Regions from separate parts of the Fischerella sp. JS2 genome, predicted to be linked through region 1. Evidence: a T-box and tRNA genes for the amino acid it is inferred to sense, from the RefSeq annotation. Region 1 holds a T-box; the other regions hold tRNA genes.

Region 1 (3,128 bases):
GGCTCCTTGAGAATCCAAGACAGTCCAAGGGTTAACTGTATTTCCCCTTGACTTAGACATCTTCTCGCCTTTTTCATCCACAATGTGTCCAAGAACGATCGCATTTTTGAAAGCAGGAGAATCCTGAGCGATATGAGCCAGAGAACCGCCAGTATCTGTAAGCAAGGTGGCAAGAGCATGTAGGCTATAAAACCAGCCGCGTGTCTGATCGATCGCCTCACAAATATAATCGGCAGGAAAATTCCGAGCCACCACATCCTGATTTTCAAAGGGATAGTGCCATTGGGCATAAGGCATAGCTCCCGACTCAAACCAGACATCAACTGTATAGGGAACGCGCTGAAAAAACTTGCCGTTTTTCTCAAAAACAATCTCGTCAATATAAGGACGATGCAAATCTAACCCTGACAAATCCCGCCCTGTCAATTCTGCCAACTCTTTGACACTGCCTACACAGATATAATCACTTTCGTCTTCACTCACCCATACAGGCAGAGGCGCACCCCAGTAGCGTTCCCGCGATAATGCCCAATCGATATTATTTCTTAACCAATCTCCAAATCGACCATCACGGATATATTCGGGATGCCAGTGAATTTTGTTGTTGTTGGCAATAAGTTTGTCTTTAACAGCAGTTGTCCGAATATACCAACTCTTTTTGGCATAGTTGATGAGTGGTGTCCTATCCCGGTAGTTGAATGGATAAGTGTGGTTAATAGTTGTGGCTCGATAAAGGAGCTGTTTGTCCAGCAAATCCGCGATAATTTGCCGATCTGCGTTCTTGAAAAACTCTCCAGTGTAAGGTCCCTCACCCTCAGGAGCATCAACTAGCTTCACCTGGGGATAAACTTGACCCAGCAAATCCACAGAAAAAAGCATCGGCAAGTTGTACTTGCGCCCCAATTCCAGATCCCCATAAGCAGGAGCGATATGAAGCACCCCTGTTCCTTCATCGACGATCACCTGCTCATCGCTAACTACACGGAACCCTTGGGAAAGGTCTTCTCCCTCCGGTACATAACCTTGCAAAAGAGGTTGATAGCGAAGTCCCACCAATACTTCACCTGTAAAGGTTTTCAGCGTTTGATAATTCCCCTCTCCGAAGACTTGCTCAGCCAGACTACTCGCAAGAATGTAGAGGTCTCGTTGTGAGCGATCGCCTGCTTGAGGTGGTGCTGCAAACAGCCCATACATAGCATCTGCCCTCACAGCCAGAGCAACGTTAGCAGGGAGCGTCCAAGGGGTAGTTGTCCAAGCCAGCAGATAAACTGGCTGTGTCTCATTTTCCAACAAACCACGCTTGACAAGTTCAGCAGTATATGCAGGAAACTTCGGGTAAATTGAAGGGTCTTCTACATCTCGGTATCCCTGTGCTACTTCATGATCCGAAAGGCTGGTATTGTTACGCGGACAGTGCCAAGTCGAGCGGTAATCTTCAAATAGCAGATTGCGTTCCCACAGCGACTTCATCAACCACCAGCAAGACTCAATATATTGATTTTCGTAAGTAATATAGGCGTTTTCTAAATCCAGCCAGTAACCAATCCGTTCGGTCATCGCCTGCCAATCCTGGATGCGTTCAAAGACCGATTGTTTGCATAACTCGTTAAACTTGGCAATGCCAAAAGCTTCAATATCAGCCTTCTTGGTAAAGCCTAACTTCTTCTCAACTTCCAACTCGACAGGTAAACCGTGAGTATCCCATCCGCCCTTACGCTCCACTCGATAGCCTTGCATCGTTTTGTAGCGCAGGAACAAATCTTTGTAAGCACGGGAAATTACATGATGGATTCCTGGCTTGCCATTAGCAGTTGGCGGCCCTTCATAAAATACATAATTTCCTTGAGGTGCATCTTTCTCCACTGACTTTTGAAAAATATGGTGCGTTTTCCAAAAGTCGATCACCTCTTGCTCAAGGCTAGGAAAACGAAGGTTCTTTTCAACTTCTCTAAACATAATTACCGCGTTCACTATCCATGCAGAATAATTGCAGAGCTAGCCAAAGCCAAACTCTACACCTCCACATTGGGGCGCTGAGGTGAGCGCGGTACCACCCAAATTTACCCAAGTCTCACAACTTAGGTCTTTGCAGCTACTCCCGACTGGGAAGAGCGACCCGCTATCACGCACGGGACACGTCCCTATCTACTTAAAGCCTTTGAGTCTTTGTTCGGAGGGCGGCTCAGGGAGGATTTTCATTTCTGCCGTATGGTCAGGCTTACACCATCCCTGACTCGCTCTGGCACCGACTCAGAAACTACTCGTTCCCGTCATTGCCTTTGATGGGTAATTGATTATTAATTATTTAATCATGCCATTAGATTGAAGTTTTCAGCAATTGACAGAAGAAGGGGTGTAAGGGTGCAAGGGTATGAGGGTGTAAGGGTATTAACTAATTTTTGGGGATTGTATTAAACTCTTACACCCCTACACCCCTGTAGAGACGCGATGTTCCTCGCGTCTCTACTCACACCCCTGCACCCCTCACTCCTACACTAAGTCTGGAAATACCTCTTGCACAGCCGGATGTACCAAGCGATGATTTTGGATGTTGACACCTTTGGCTAATGCGGGGTTATTTTTTAGTGCCTCCATTCCCTGGTTTGCTAATTGCACCACGTATGGTAGAGTACTGTTATTAAGTGCCTGAGTTGCTGTCCAAGGAACTGCCCCCGGCATGTTAGGAACGCCATAGTGCAATACACCTTCTTCAACATAGACAGGGTTGGTGTGAGATGTAGGATGCACAGTTTCTATACAGCCGCCTTGGTCAACTGCCACATCGACGATGACTGACCCTGGTCGCATTTGTTTAACCATTTCACGAGACACAAGAATTGGCGCTCTCCGTCCTGGTACTAGAACCGCGCCAACTAAGAGGTCTGCTTCGCGAACTGCTGCTTCAATATGAGCAGAGTTGCTGTAAAGTAGTTCTACTCGTGAGCCAAAAAGAGTTTCCAAGTAGCTCAAGCGTTCTACATTTACATCCAGAATTTGAACGCTAGCCCCCATGCCGACAGCAATTTTAGCGGCTTCTGTGCCAACTACACCGCCGCCTAAAACTACTACCCTACCTGGTTTAACGCCAGGTACTCCACCTAAAAGGACACCTCTACCCCCTTGTTGCC
Region 2 (3,128 bases), 1.4 Mb from region 1:
GCGTCCCTAGCAATGCTCCCATACTTTAGTCAGGGATTGTTGACCCTGTGTCCATCGACTACGCCGTTCGGCCTCGCCTTAGGTCCCGACTAACCCAGAGTGGACGAACCTGGCTCTGGAACCCTTGGGGTTTCGGGGCATTGGATTCTCACCAATGTTTGCGCTACTCAAGCCGACATTCTCACTTCTATACTGTCCACACCTGCTTGCCGCTAGTGCTTCTTCCTGTATAGAACGCTCCCCTACCGATTACAATGTAATCCCACAGCTTCGGTACATCGCTTAGTCCCATTCATTTTCGGCGCAGGAGCGCTTGACCAGTGAGCTATTACGCACTCTTTCAAGGGTGGCTGCTTCTAGGCAAACCTCCTGGTTGTCTATGCACTCCCACCTCCTTTGCCACTTAGCGATGATTTCGGGACCTTAGCTGGTGGTCTGGGCTGTTTCCCTCTTGACGATGAAGCTTATCCCCCACCGTCTCACTGGCTGTGTCTTCTTCGGGTATTCTGAGTTTATCTCGATTTGGTACCGCTCTCGCAGCCCGCACCGAAATAGTGCTTTACCCCCCGAGTTGTTCACAACCGCTGCGCCTCAACACATTTCGGGGAGAACCAGCTAGCTCCTGGTTCGATTGGCATTTCACCCCTAACCACAACTCATCCGCCGATTTTTCAACATCGGTCGGTGCGGACCTCCACTTGGTGTTACCCAAGCTTCATCCTGGTCATGGTTAGATCACCAGGGTTCGGGTCTATAAACACTGATATATCCGCCCTTTTCAGACTCGCTTTCGCTTTGGCTTGGTGTTTTTCACTTAACCTACCAGTGCTTATAACTCGCCGGCTCATTCTTCAACAGGCACGCGGTCAGACGTTCAATCGTCCTCCCACTGCTTGTAGGCTTGCGGTTTCATGTTCTTTTTCACTCCCCTTATCGGGGTTCTTTTCACCTTTCCCTCGCGGTACTGTTTCGCTATCGGTCACACAGGAGTATTTAGCCTTACCGGGTGGTCCCGGCTGATTCACATGGGATTTCACGTGCCCCATGCTACTCGGGATACAGCTACTATCTTCAAGTTTTCGACTACAAGACTTTCACTTTCTCTGGTGCATCTTTTCAATGCTTCGTCTAACTCTACGATTCGCATCACGCTGTCCCACTACCCCAACAAGTTATACTCGTTGGTTTAGGCTCTTCCCCGTTCGCTCACCACTACTTGGAGAATCTCGTTTGATTTCTTTTCCTCGGGCTACTTAGATGTTTCAGTTCGCCCGGTTCGCTCTTACCTATCTATATATTCAATAGGCAGTTTTTAGGGTTCCCCCATTCGGACATCTCCGGCTCTATGCTTGCTTCCAACTCCCCGGAGCTTTTCGTTGGTAACCACGTCCTTCTTCGCCTCTGCGTGCCTAGGTATCCTCCGCAAGCCCTTATTTGCTTGACCACTTACATTGGTGTTTGTTCAGTTTTCAGTTTTCAGTTCCCACCTTACCAGTTTTTCTACTGATTAGTGTTCACTGACATTACTGTTCACTGACTACCTACTTTCGCTTCTCTATGCAGTTTTCAAGGTTCTGGCTGGATTTACACCCAGCAGCCTGAATTTGTTTGTTCAGATGCTAGATTTCTCTCCAAATCTGTGAGTGCAGTTTGTGAGTCCAGGTGGAGGTTAGGAGACTCGAACTCCTGACATCCTGCTTGCAAAGCAGGCGCTCTACCAACTGAGCTAAACCCCCTTGAAAAATGAAAAATTCTGAATTCTGAATTCTGATATTTTTGACTTCATCATTCATTATTCATCATTCAACATTTTCTTAGGTGGGCCATCCTGGACTCGAACCAGGGACCTCACCCTTATCAGGGGTGCGCTCTAACCACCTGAGCTAATAGCCCATCATCCGAACCTTTTCATAGTTTGAAAGCCATATATCTATCAATCCTGCGACCGACCTCGGGATGACTCAATTTTAGATTTTTGAAAACAGCCGATTTCGGATTGATTGTCTTTCAAATCTCAAATCCAAAATCTTAAATCTAAAATCGGTTGGGTCTCCCTTAAAAGGAGGTGATCCAGCCACACCTTCCGGTACGGCTACCTTGTTACGACTTCACCCCAGTCACCAGTCCTACCTTCGGCGTCCCCCTCCGCGAACGGTTAGGGTAACGACTTCGGGCGTGACCAGCTTCCATGGTGTGACGGGCGGTGTGTACAAGGCCCGGGAACGAATTCACCGCAGTATGCTGACCTGCAATTACTAGCGATTCCGACTTCACGCAGGCGAGTTGCAGCCTGCGATCTGAACTGAGCCCGAGTTTATGAGATTTGCTTGTCGTCGCCGACTTGCTGCCCTTTGTCTCGAGCATTGTAGTACGTGTGTAGCCCAGGACGTAAGGGGCATGCTGACTTGACGTCATCCCCACCTTCCTCCGGTTTGTCACCGGCAGTCTCCCTAGAGTGCCCACCCGAAGTGCTGGCAACTAAGTACGAGGGTTGCGCTCGTTGCGGGACTTAACCCAACATCTCACGACACGAGCTGACGACAGCCATGCACCACCTGTGTTCTGGCTCCCGAAGGCACCTTCTGCTCTCACAGAAGTTCCAGACATGTCAAGCCCTGGTAAGGTTCTTCGCGTTGCATCGAATTAAACCACATACTCCACCGCTTGTGCGGGCCCCCGTCAATTCCTTTGAGTTTCACACTTGCGTGCGTACTCCCCAGGCGGGATACTTAACGCGTTAGCTACGGCACTGAGAGGGTCGATACTCTCAACGCCTAGTATCCATCGTTTACGGCTAGGACTACTGGGGTATCTAATCCCATTCGCTCCCCTAGCTTTCGTCCCTCAGTGTCAGTTGCGGCCTAGCAGAGCGCTTTCGCCACCGGTGTTCTTCCTGATCTCTACGCATTTCACCGCTACACCAGGAATTCCCTCTGCCCCGAACGCACTCTAGTCGTGTAGTTTCCACTGCCTTTATCATGTTAAGCATGACCCTTTGACAATAGACACACACAACCACCTGCGGACGCTTTACGCCCAATCATTCCGGATAACGCTTGCATCCTCCGTATTACCGCGGCTGCTGGCACGGAGTTAGCCGATGCTGATTCCTCAAGTACCGTCAGAAC
Region 3 (3,128 bases), 3.2 Mb from region 1:
TGGTGTTACCCAAGCTTCATCCTGGTCATGGTTAGATCACCAGGGTTCGGGTCTATAAACACTGATATATCCGCCCTTTTCAGACTCGCTTTCGCTTTGGCTTGGTGTTTTTCACTTAACCTACCAGTGCTTATAACTCGCCGGCTCATTCTTCAACAGGCACGCGGTCAGACGTTCAATCGTCCTCCCACTGCTTGTAGGCTTGCGGTTTCATGTTCTTTTTCACTCCCCTTATCGGGGTTCTTTTCACCTTTCCCTCGCGGTACTGTTTCGCTATCGGTCACACAGGAGTATTTAGCCTTACCGGGTGGTCCCGGCTGATTCACATGGGATTTCACGTGCCCCATGCTACTCGGGATACAGCTACTATCTTCAAGTTTTCGACTACAAGACTTTCACTTTCTCTGGTGCATCTTTTCAATGCTTCGTCTAACTCTACGATTCGCATCACGCTGTCCCACTACCCCAACAAGTTATACTCGTTGGTTTAGGCTCTTCCCCGTTCGCTCACCACTACTTGGAGAATCTCGTTTGATTTCTTTTCCTCGGGCTACTTAGATGTTTCAGTTCGCCCGGTTCGCTCTTACCTATCTATATATTCAATAGGCAGTTTTTAGGGTTCCCCCATTCGGACATCTCCGGCTCTATGCTTGCTTCCAACTCCCCGGAGCTTTTCGTTGGTAACCACGTCCTTCTTCGCCTCTGCGTGCCTAGGTATCCTCCGCAAGCCCTTATTTGCTTGACCACTTACATTGGTGTTTGTTCAGTTTTCAGTTTTCAGTTCCCACCTTACCAGTTTTTCTACTGATTAGTGTTCACTGACATTACTGTTCACTGACTACCTACTTTCGCTTCTCTATGCAGTTTTCAAGGTTCTGGCTGGATTTACACCCAGCAGCCTGAATTTGTTTGTTCAGATGCTAGATTTCTCTCCAAATCTGTGAGTGCAGTTTGTGAGTCCAGGTGGAGGTTAGGAGACTCGAACTCCTGACATCCTGCTTGCAAAGCAGGCGCTCTACCAACTGAGCTAAACCCCCTTGAAAAATGAAAAATTCTGAATTCTGAATTCTGATATTTTTGACTTCATCATTCATTATTCATCATTCAACATTTTCTTAGGTGGGCCATCCTGGACTCGAACCAGGGACCTCACCCTTATCAGGGGTGCGCTCTAACCACCTGAGCTAATAGCCCATCATCCGAACCTTTTCATAGTTTGAAAGCCATATATCTATCAATCCTGCGACCGACCTCGGGATGACTCAATTTTAGATTTTTGAAAACAGCCGATTTCGGATTGATTGTCTTTCAAATCTCAAATCCAAAATCTTAAATCTAAAATCGGTTGGGTCTCCCTTAAAAGGAGGTGATCCAGCCACACCTTCCGGTACGGCTACCTTGTTACGACTTCACCCCAGTCACCAGTCCTACCTTCGGCGTCCCCCTCCGCGAACGGTTAGGGTAACGACTTCGGGCGTGACCAGCTTCCATGGTGTGACGGGCGGTGTGTACAAGGCCCGGGAACGAATTCACCGCAGTATGCTGACCTGCAATTACTAGCGATTCCGACTTCACGCAGGCGAGTTGCAGCCTGCGATCTGAACTGAGCCCGAGTTTATGAGATTTGCTTGTCGTCGCCGACTTGCTGCCCTTTGTCTCGAGCATTGTAGTACGTGTGTAGCCCAGGACGTAAGGGGCATGCTGACTTGACGTCATCCCCACCTTCCTCCGGTTTGTCACCGGCAGTCTCCCTAGAGTGCCCACCCGAAGTGCTGGCAACTAAGTACGAGGGTTGCGCTCGTTGCGGGACTTAACCCAACATCTCACGACACGAGCTGACGACAGCCATGCACCACCTGTGTTCTGGCTCCCGAAGGCACCTTCTGCTCTCACAGAAGTTCCAGACATGTCAAGCCCTGGTAAGGTTCTTCGCGTTGCATCGAATTAAACCACATACTCCACCGCTTGTGCGGGCCCCCGTCAATTCCTTTGAGTTTCACACTTGCGTGCGTACTCCCCAGGCGGGATACTTAACGCGTTAGCTACGGCACTGAGAGGGTCGATACTCTCAACGCCTAGTATCCATCGTTTACGGCTAGGACTACTGGGGTATCTAATCCCATTCGCTCCCCTAGCTTTCGTCCCTCAGTGTCAGTTGCGGCCTAGCAGAGCGCTTTCGCCACCGGTGTTCTTCCTGATCTCTACGCATTTCACCGCTACACCAGGAATTCCCTCTGCCCCGAACGCACTCTAGTCGTGTAGTTTCCACTGCCTTTATCATGTTAAGCATGACCCTTTGACAATAGACACACACAACCACCTGCGGACGCTTTACGCCCAATCATTCCGGATAACGCTTGCATCCTCCGTATTACCGCGGCTGCTGGCACGGAGTTAGCCGATGCTGATTCCTCAAGTACCGTCAGAACTTCTTCCTTGAGAAAAGAGGTTTACAACCCAAGAGCCTTCCTCCCTCACGCGGTATTGCTCCGTCAGGCTTTCGCCCATTGCGGAAAATTCCCCACTGCTGCCTCCCGTAGGAGTCTGGACCGTGTCTCAGTTCCAGTGTGGCTGATCATCCTCTCAGACCAGCTACTGATCGTCGCCTTGGTAGTCCCTTACACTACCAACTAGCTAATCAGACGCGAGCTCATCTTCAGGCAGTAAACCTTTCACCCACAGGCACATCCGGTATTAGCATCGGTTTCCCAATGTTGTCCCGAACCTGAAGCTAGATTCTCACGCGTTACTCACCCGTCCGCCACTAGGCTCCGAAAAGCCCCGTTCGACTTGCATGTGTTAAGCATACCGCCAGCGTTCATCCTGAGCCAGGATCAAACTCTCCGTTTTGTTTCTACAAACAAAACAAACACTGTTTGTTTAGCTCTTATCCGGCTTTTGTTTTTTGACCTTAGCCTTGGTCTATTTCTTTACTGACGCAGGCTTTTTTATGTATAATGGCTTTCAAACTATACAATTTTCATGGTTCGGTTGCCCTCGAGCTTCGCTTTGCAGCGCCTTGCTCATTTGGCACTTTCTTATAGTAGCTACCCTCCACTTCTTTGTCAACTACTTTTACTTAAAATTTTTTCTCTATTTTTTAATACCCTAAAGCTGCTTGCAATAAC
Region 4 (3,128 bases), 3.4 Mb from region 1:
CGTCCGCAGGTGGTTGTGTGTGTCTATTGTCAAAGGGTCATGCTTAACATGATAAAGGCAGTGGAAACTACACGACTAGAGTGCGTTCGGGGCAGAGGGAATTCCTGGTGTAGCGGTGAAATGCGTAGAGATCAGGAAGAACACCGGTGGCGAAAGCGCTCTGCTAGGCCGCAACTGACACTGAGGGACGAAAGCTAGGGGAGCGAATGGGATTAGATACCCCAGTAGTCCTAGCCGTAAACGATGGATACTAGGCGTTGAGAGTATCGACCCTCTCAGTGCCGTAGCTAACGCGTTAAGTATCCCGCCTGGGGAGTACGCACGCAAGTGTGAAACTCAAAGGAATTGACGGGGGCCCGCACAAGCGGTGGAGTATGTGGTTTAATTCGATGCAACGCGAAGAACCTTACCAGGGCTTGACATGTCTGGAACTTCTGTGAGAGCAGAAGGTGCCTTCGGGAGCCAGAACACAGGTGGTGCATGGCTGTCGTCAGCTCGTGTCGTGAGATGTTGGGTTAAGTCCCGCAACGAGCGCAACCCTCGTACTTAGTTGCCAGCACTTCGGGTGGGCACTCTAGGGAGACTGCCGGTGACAAACCGGAGGAAGGTGGGGATGACGTCAAGTCAGCATGCCCCTTACGTCCTGGGCTACACACGTACTACAATGCTCGAGACAAAGGGCAGCAAGTCGGCGACGACAAGCAAATCTCATAAACTCGGGCTCAGTTCAGATCGCAGGCTGCAACTCGCCTGCGTGAAGTCGGAATCGCTAGTAATTGCAGGTCAGCATACTGCGGTGAATTCGTTCCCGGGCCTTGTACACACCGCCCGTCACACCATGGAAGCTGGTCACGCCCGAAGTCGTTACCCTAACCGTTCGCGGAGGGGGACGCCGAAGGTAGGACTGGTGACTGGGGTGAAGTCGTAACAAGGTAGCCGTACCGGAAGGTGTGGCTGGATCACCTCCTTTTAAGGGAGACCCAACCGATTTTAGATTTAAGATTTTGGATTTGAGATTTGAAAGACAATCAATCCGAAATCGGCTGTTTTCAAAAATCTAAAATTGAGTCATCCCGAGGTCGGTCGCAGGATTGATAGATATATGGCTTTCAAACTATGAAAAGGTTCGGATGATGGGCTATTAGCTCAGGTGGTTAGAGCGCACCCCTGATAAGGGTGAGGTCCCTGGTTCGAGTCCAGGATGGCCCACCTAAGAAAATGTTGAATGATGAATAATGAATGATGAAGTCAAAAATATCAGAATTCAGAATTCAGAATTTTTCATTTTTCAAGGGGGTTTAGCTCAGTTGGTAGAGCGCCTGCTTTGCAAGCAGGATGTCAGGAGTTCGAGTCTCCTAACCTCCACCTGGACTCACAAACTGCACTCACAGATTTGGAGAGAAATCTAGCATCTGAACAAACAAATTCAGGCTGCTGGGTGTAAATCCAGCCAGAACCTTGAAAACTGCATAGAGAAGCGAAAGTAGGTAGTCAGTGAACAGTAATGTCAGTGAACACTAATCAGTAGAAAAACTGGTAAGGTGGGAACTGAAAACTGAAAACTGAACAAACACCAATGTAAGTGGTCAAGCAAATAAGGGCTTGCGGAGGATACCTAGGCACGCAGAGGCGAAGAAGGACGTGGTTACCAACGAAAAGCTCCGGGGAGTTGGAAGCAAGCATAGAGCCGGAGATGTCCGAATGGGGGAACCCTAAAAACTGCCTATTGAATATATAGATAGGTAAGAGCGAACCGGGCGAACTGAAACATCTAAGTAGCCCGAGGAAAAGAAATCAAACGAGATTCTCCAAGTAGTGGTGAGCGAACGGGGAAGAGCCTAAACCAACGAGTATAACTTGTTGGGGTAGTGGGACAGCGTGATGCGAATCGTAGAGTTAGACGAAGCATTGAAAAGATGCACCAGAGAAAGTGAAAGTCTTGTAGTCGAAAACTTGAAGATAGTAGCTGTATCCCGAGTAGCATGGGGCACGTGAAATCCCATGTGAATCAGCCGGGACCACCCGGTAAGGCTAAATACTCCTGTGTGACCGATAGCGAAACAGTACCGCGAGGGAAAGGTGAAAAGAACCCCGATAAGGGGAGTGAAAAAGAACATGAAACCGCAAGCCTACAAGCAGTGGGAGGACGATTGAACGTCTGACCGCGTGCCTGTTGAAGAATGAGCCGGCGAGTTATAAGCACTGGTAGGTTAAGTGAAAAACACCAAGCCAAAGCGAAAGCGAGTCTGAAAAGGGCGGATATATCAGTGTTTATAGACCCGAACCCTGGTGATCTAACCATGACCAGGATGAAGCTTGGGTAACACCAAGTGGAGGTCCGCACCGACCGATGTTGAAAAATCGGCGGATGAGTTGTGGTTAGGGGTGAAATGCCAATCGAACCAGGAGCTAGCTGGTTCTCCCCGAAATGTGTTGAGGCGCAGCGGTTGTGAACAACTCGGGGGGTAAAGCACTATTTCGGTGCGGGCTGCGAGAGCGGTACCAAATCGAGATAAACTCAGAATACCCGAAGAAGACACAGCCAGTGAGACGGTGGGGGATAAGCTTCATCGTCAAGAGGGAAACAGCCCAGACCACCAGCTAAGGTCCCGAAATCATCGCTAAGTGGCAAAGGAGGTGGGAGTGCATAGACAACCAGGAGGTTTGCCTAGAAGCAGCCACCCTTGAAAGAGTGCGTAATAGCTCACTGGTCAAGCGCTCCTGCGCCGAAAATGAATGGGACTAAGCGATGTACCGAAGCTGTGGGATTACATTGTAATCGGTAGGGGAGCGTTCTATACAGGAAGAAGCACTAGCGGCAAGCAGGTGTGGACAGTATAGAAGTGAGAATGTCGGCTTGAGTAGCGCAAACATTGGTGAGAATCCAATGCCCCGAAACCCCAAGGGTTCCAGAGCCAGGTTCGTCCACTCTGGGTTAGTCGGGACCTAAGGCGAGGCCGAACGGCGTAGTCGATGGACACAGGGTCAACAATCCCTGACTAAAGTATGGGAGCATTGCTAGGGACGCATGAGTGGAGGCTACACCCTAACTGGATTGGGAGGAGTTTACGAACTCCGAGTAGTCGAAATGAGTGTCAAGAAAAGCTAGTAATGTGTTGAGCATACTT

Evidence for each region. The T-box of region 1 lies ahead of ileS (isoleucine--tRNA ligase). A T-box ahead of a tRNA ligase gene usually reads a tRNA of that ligase, here a tRNA-Ile.
Region 2: it has a tRNA-Ile gene. The T-box ahead of ileS (isoleucine--tRNA ligase) is inferred to sense a tRNA for this amino acid. The anticodon was not compared.
Region 3: it has a tRNA-Ile gene. The T-box ahead of ileS (isoleucine--tRNA ligase) is inferred to sense a tRNA for this amino acid. The anticodon was not compared.
Region 4: it has a tRNA-Ile gene. The T-box ahead of ileS (isoleucine--tRNA ligase) is inferred to sense a tRNA for this amino acid. The anticodon was not compared.

What each region holds. Positions count from the first base shown of each region.
Region 1 is NZ_CP135918.1:5,668,508-5,671,635, forward strand. Features, by position in the region: gene ileS (isoleucine--tRNA ligase) at 1-1,956, opposite strand, end outside; T-box leader at 2,024-2,283, opposite strand; gene ald (alanine dehydrogenase) at 2,491-3,128, opposite strand, start outside.
Region 2 is NZ_CP135918.1:4,270,328-4,273,455, reverse strand. Features, by position in the region: rRNA gene RS893_RS18150 (23S ribosomal RNA) at 1-1,444, opposite strand, end outside; tRNA gene RS893_RS18145 (tRNA-Ala) at 1,664-1,736, opposite strand; tRNA gene RS893_RS18140 (tRNA-Ile) at 1,820-1,893, opposite strand; rRNA gene RS893_RS18135 (16S ribosomal RNA) at 2,059-3,128, opposite strand, start outside.
Region 3 is NZ_CP135918.1:2,498,785-2,501,912, reverse strand. Features, by position in the region: rRNA gene RS893_RS10355 (23S ribosomal RNA) at 1-745, opposite strand, end outside; tRNA gene RS893_RS10350 (tRNA-Ala) at 965-1,037, opposite strand; tRNA gene RS893_RS10345 (tRNA-Ile) at 1,121-1,194, opposite strand; rRNA gene RS893_RS10340 (16S ribosomal RNA) at 1,360-2,850, opposite strand.
Region 4 is NZ_CP135918.1:2,000,631-2,003,758, reverse strand. Features, by position in the region: rRNA gene RS893_RS08375 (16S ribosomal RNA) at 1-970, shown strand, start outside; tRNA gene RS893_RS08370 (tRNA-Ile) at 1,136-1,209, shown strand; tRNA gene RS893_RS08365 (tRNA-Ala) at 1,293-1,365, shown strand; rRNA gene RS893_RS08360 (23S ribosomal RNA) at 1,585-3,128, shown strand, end outside.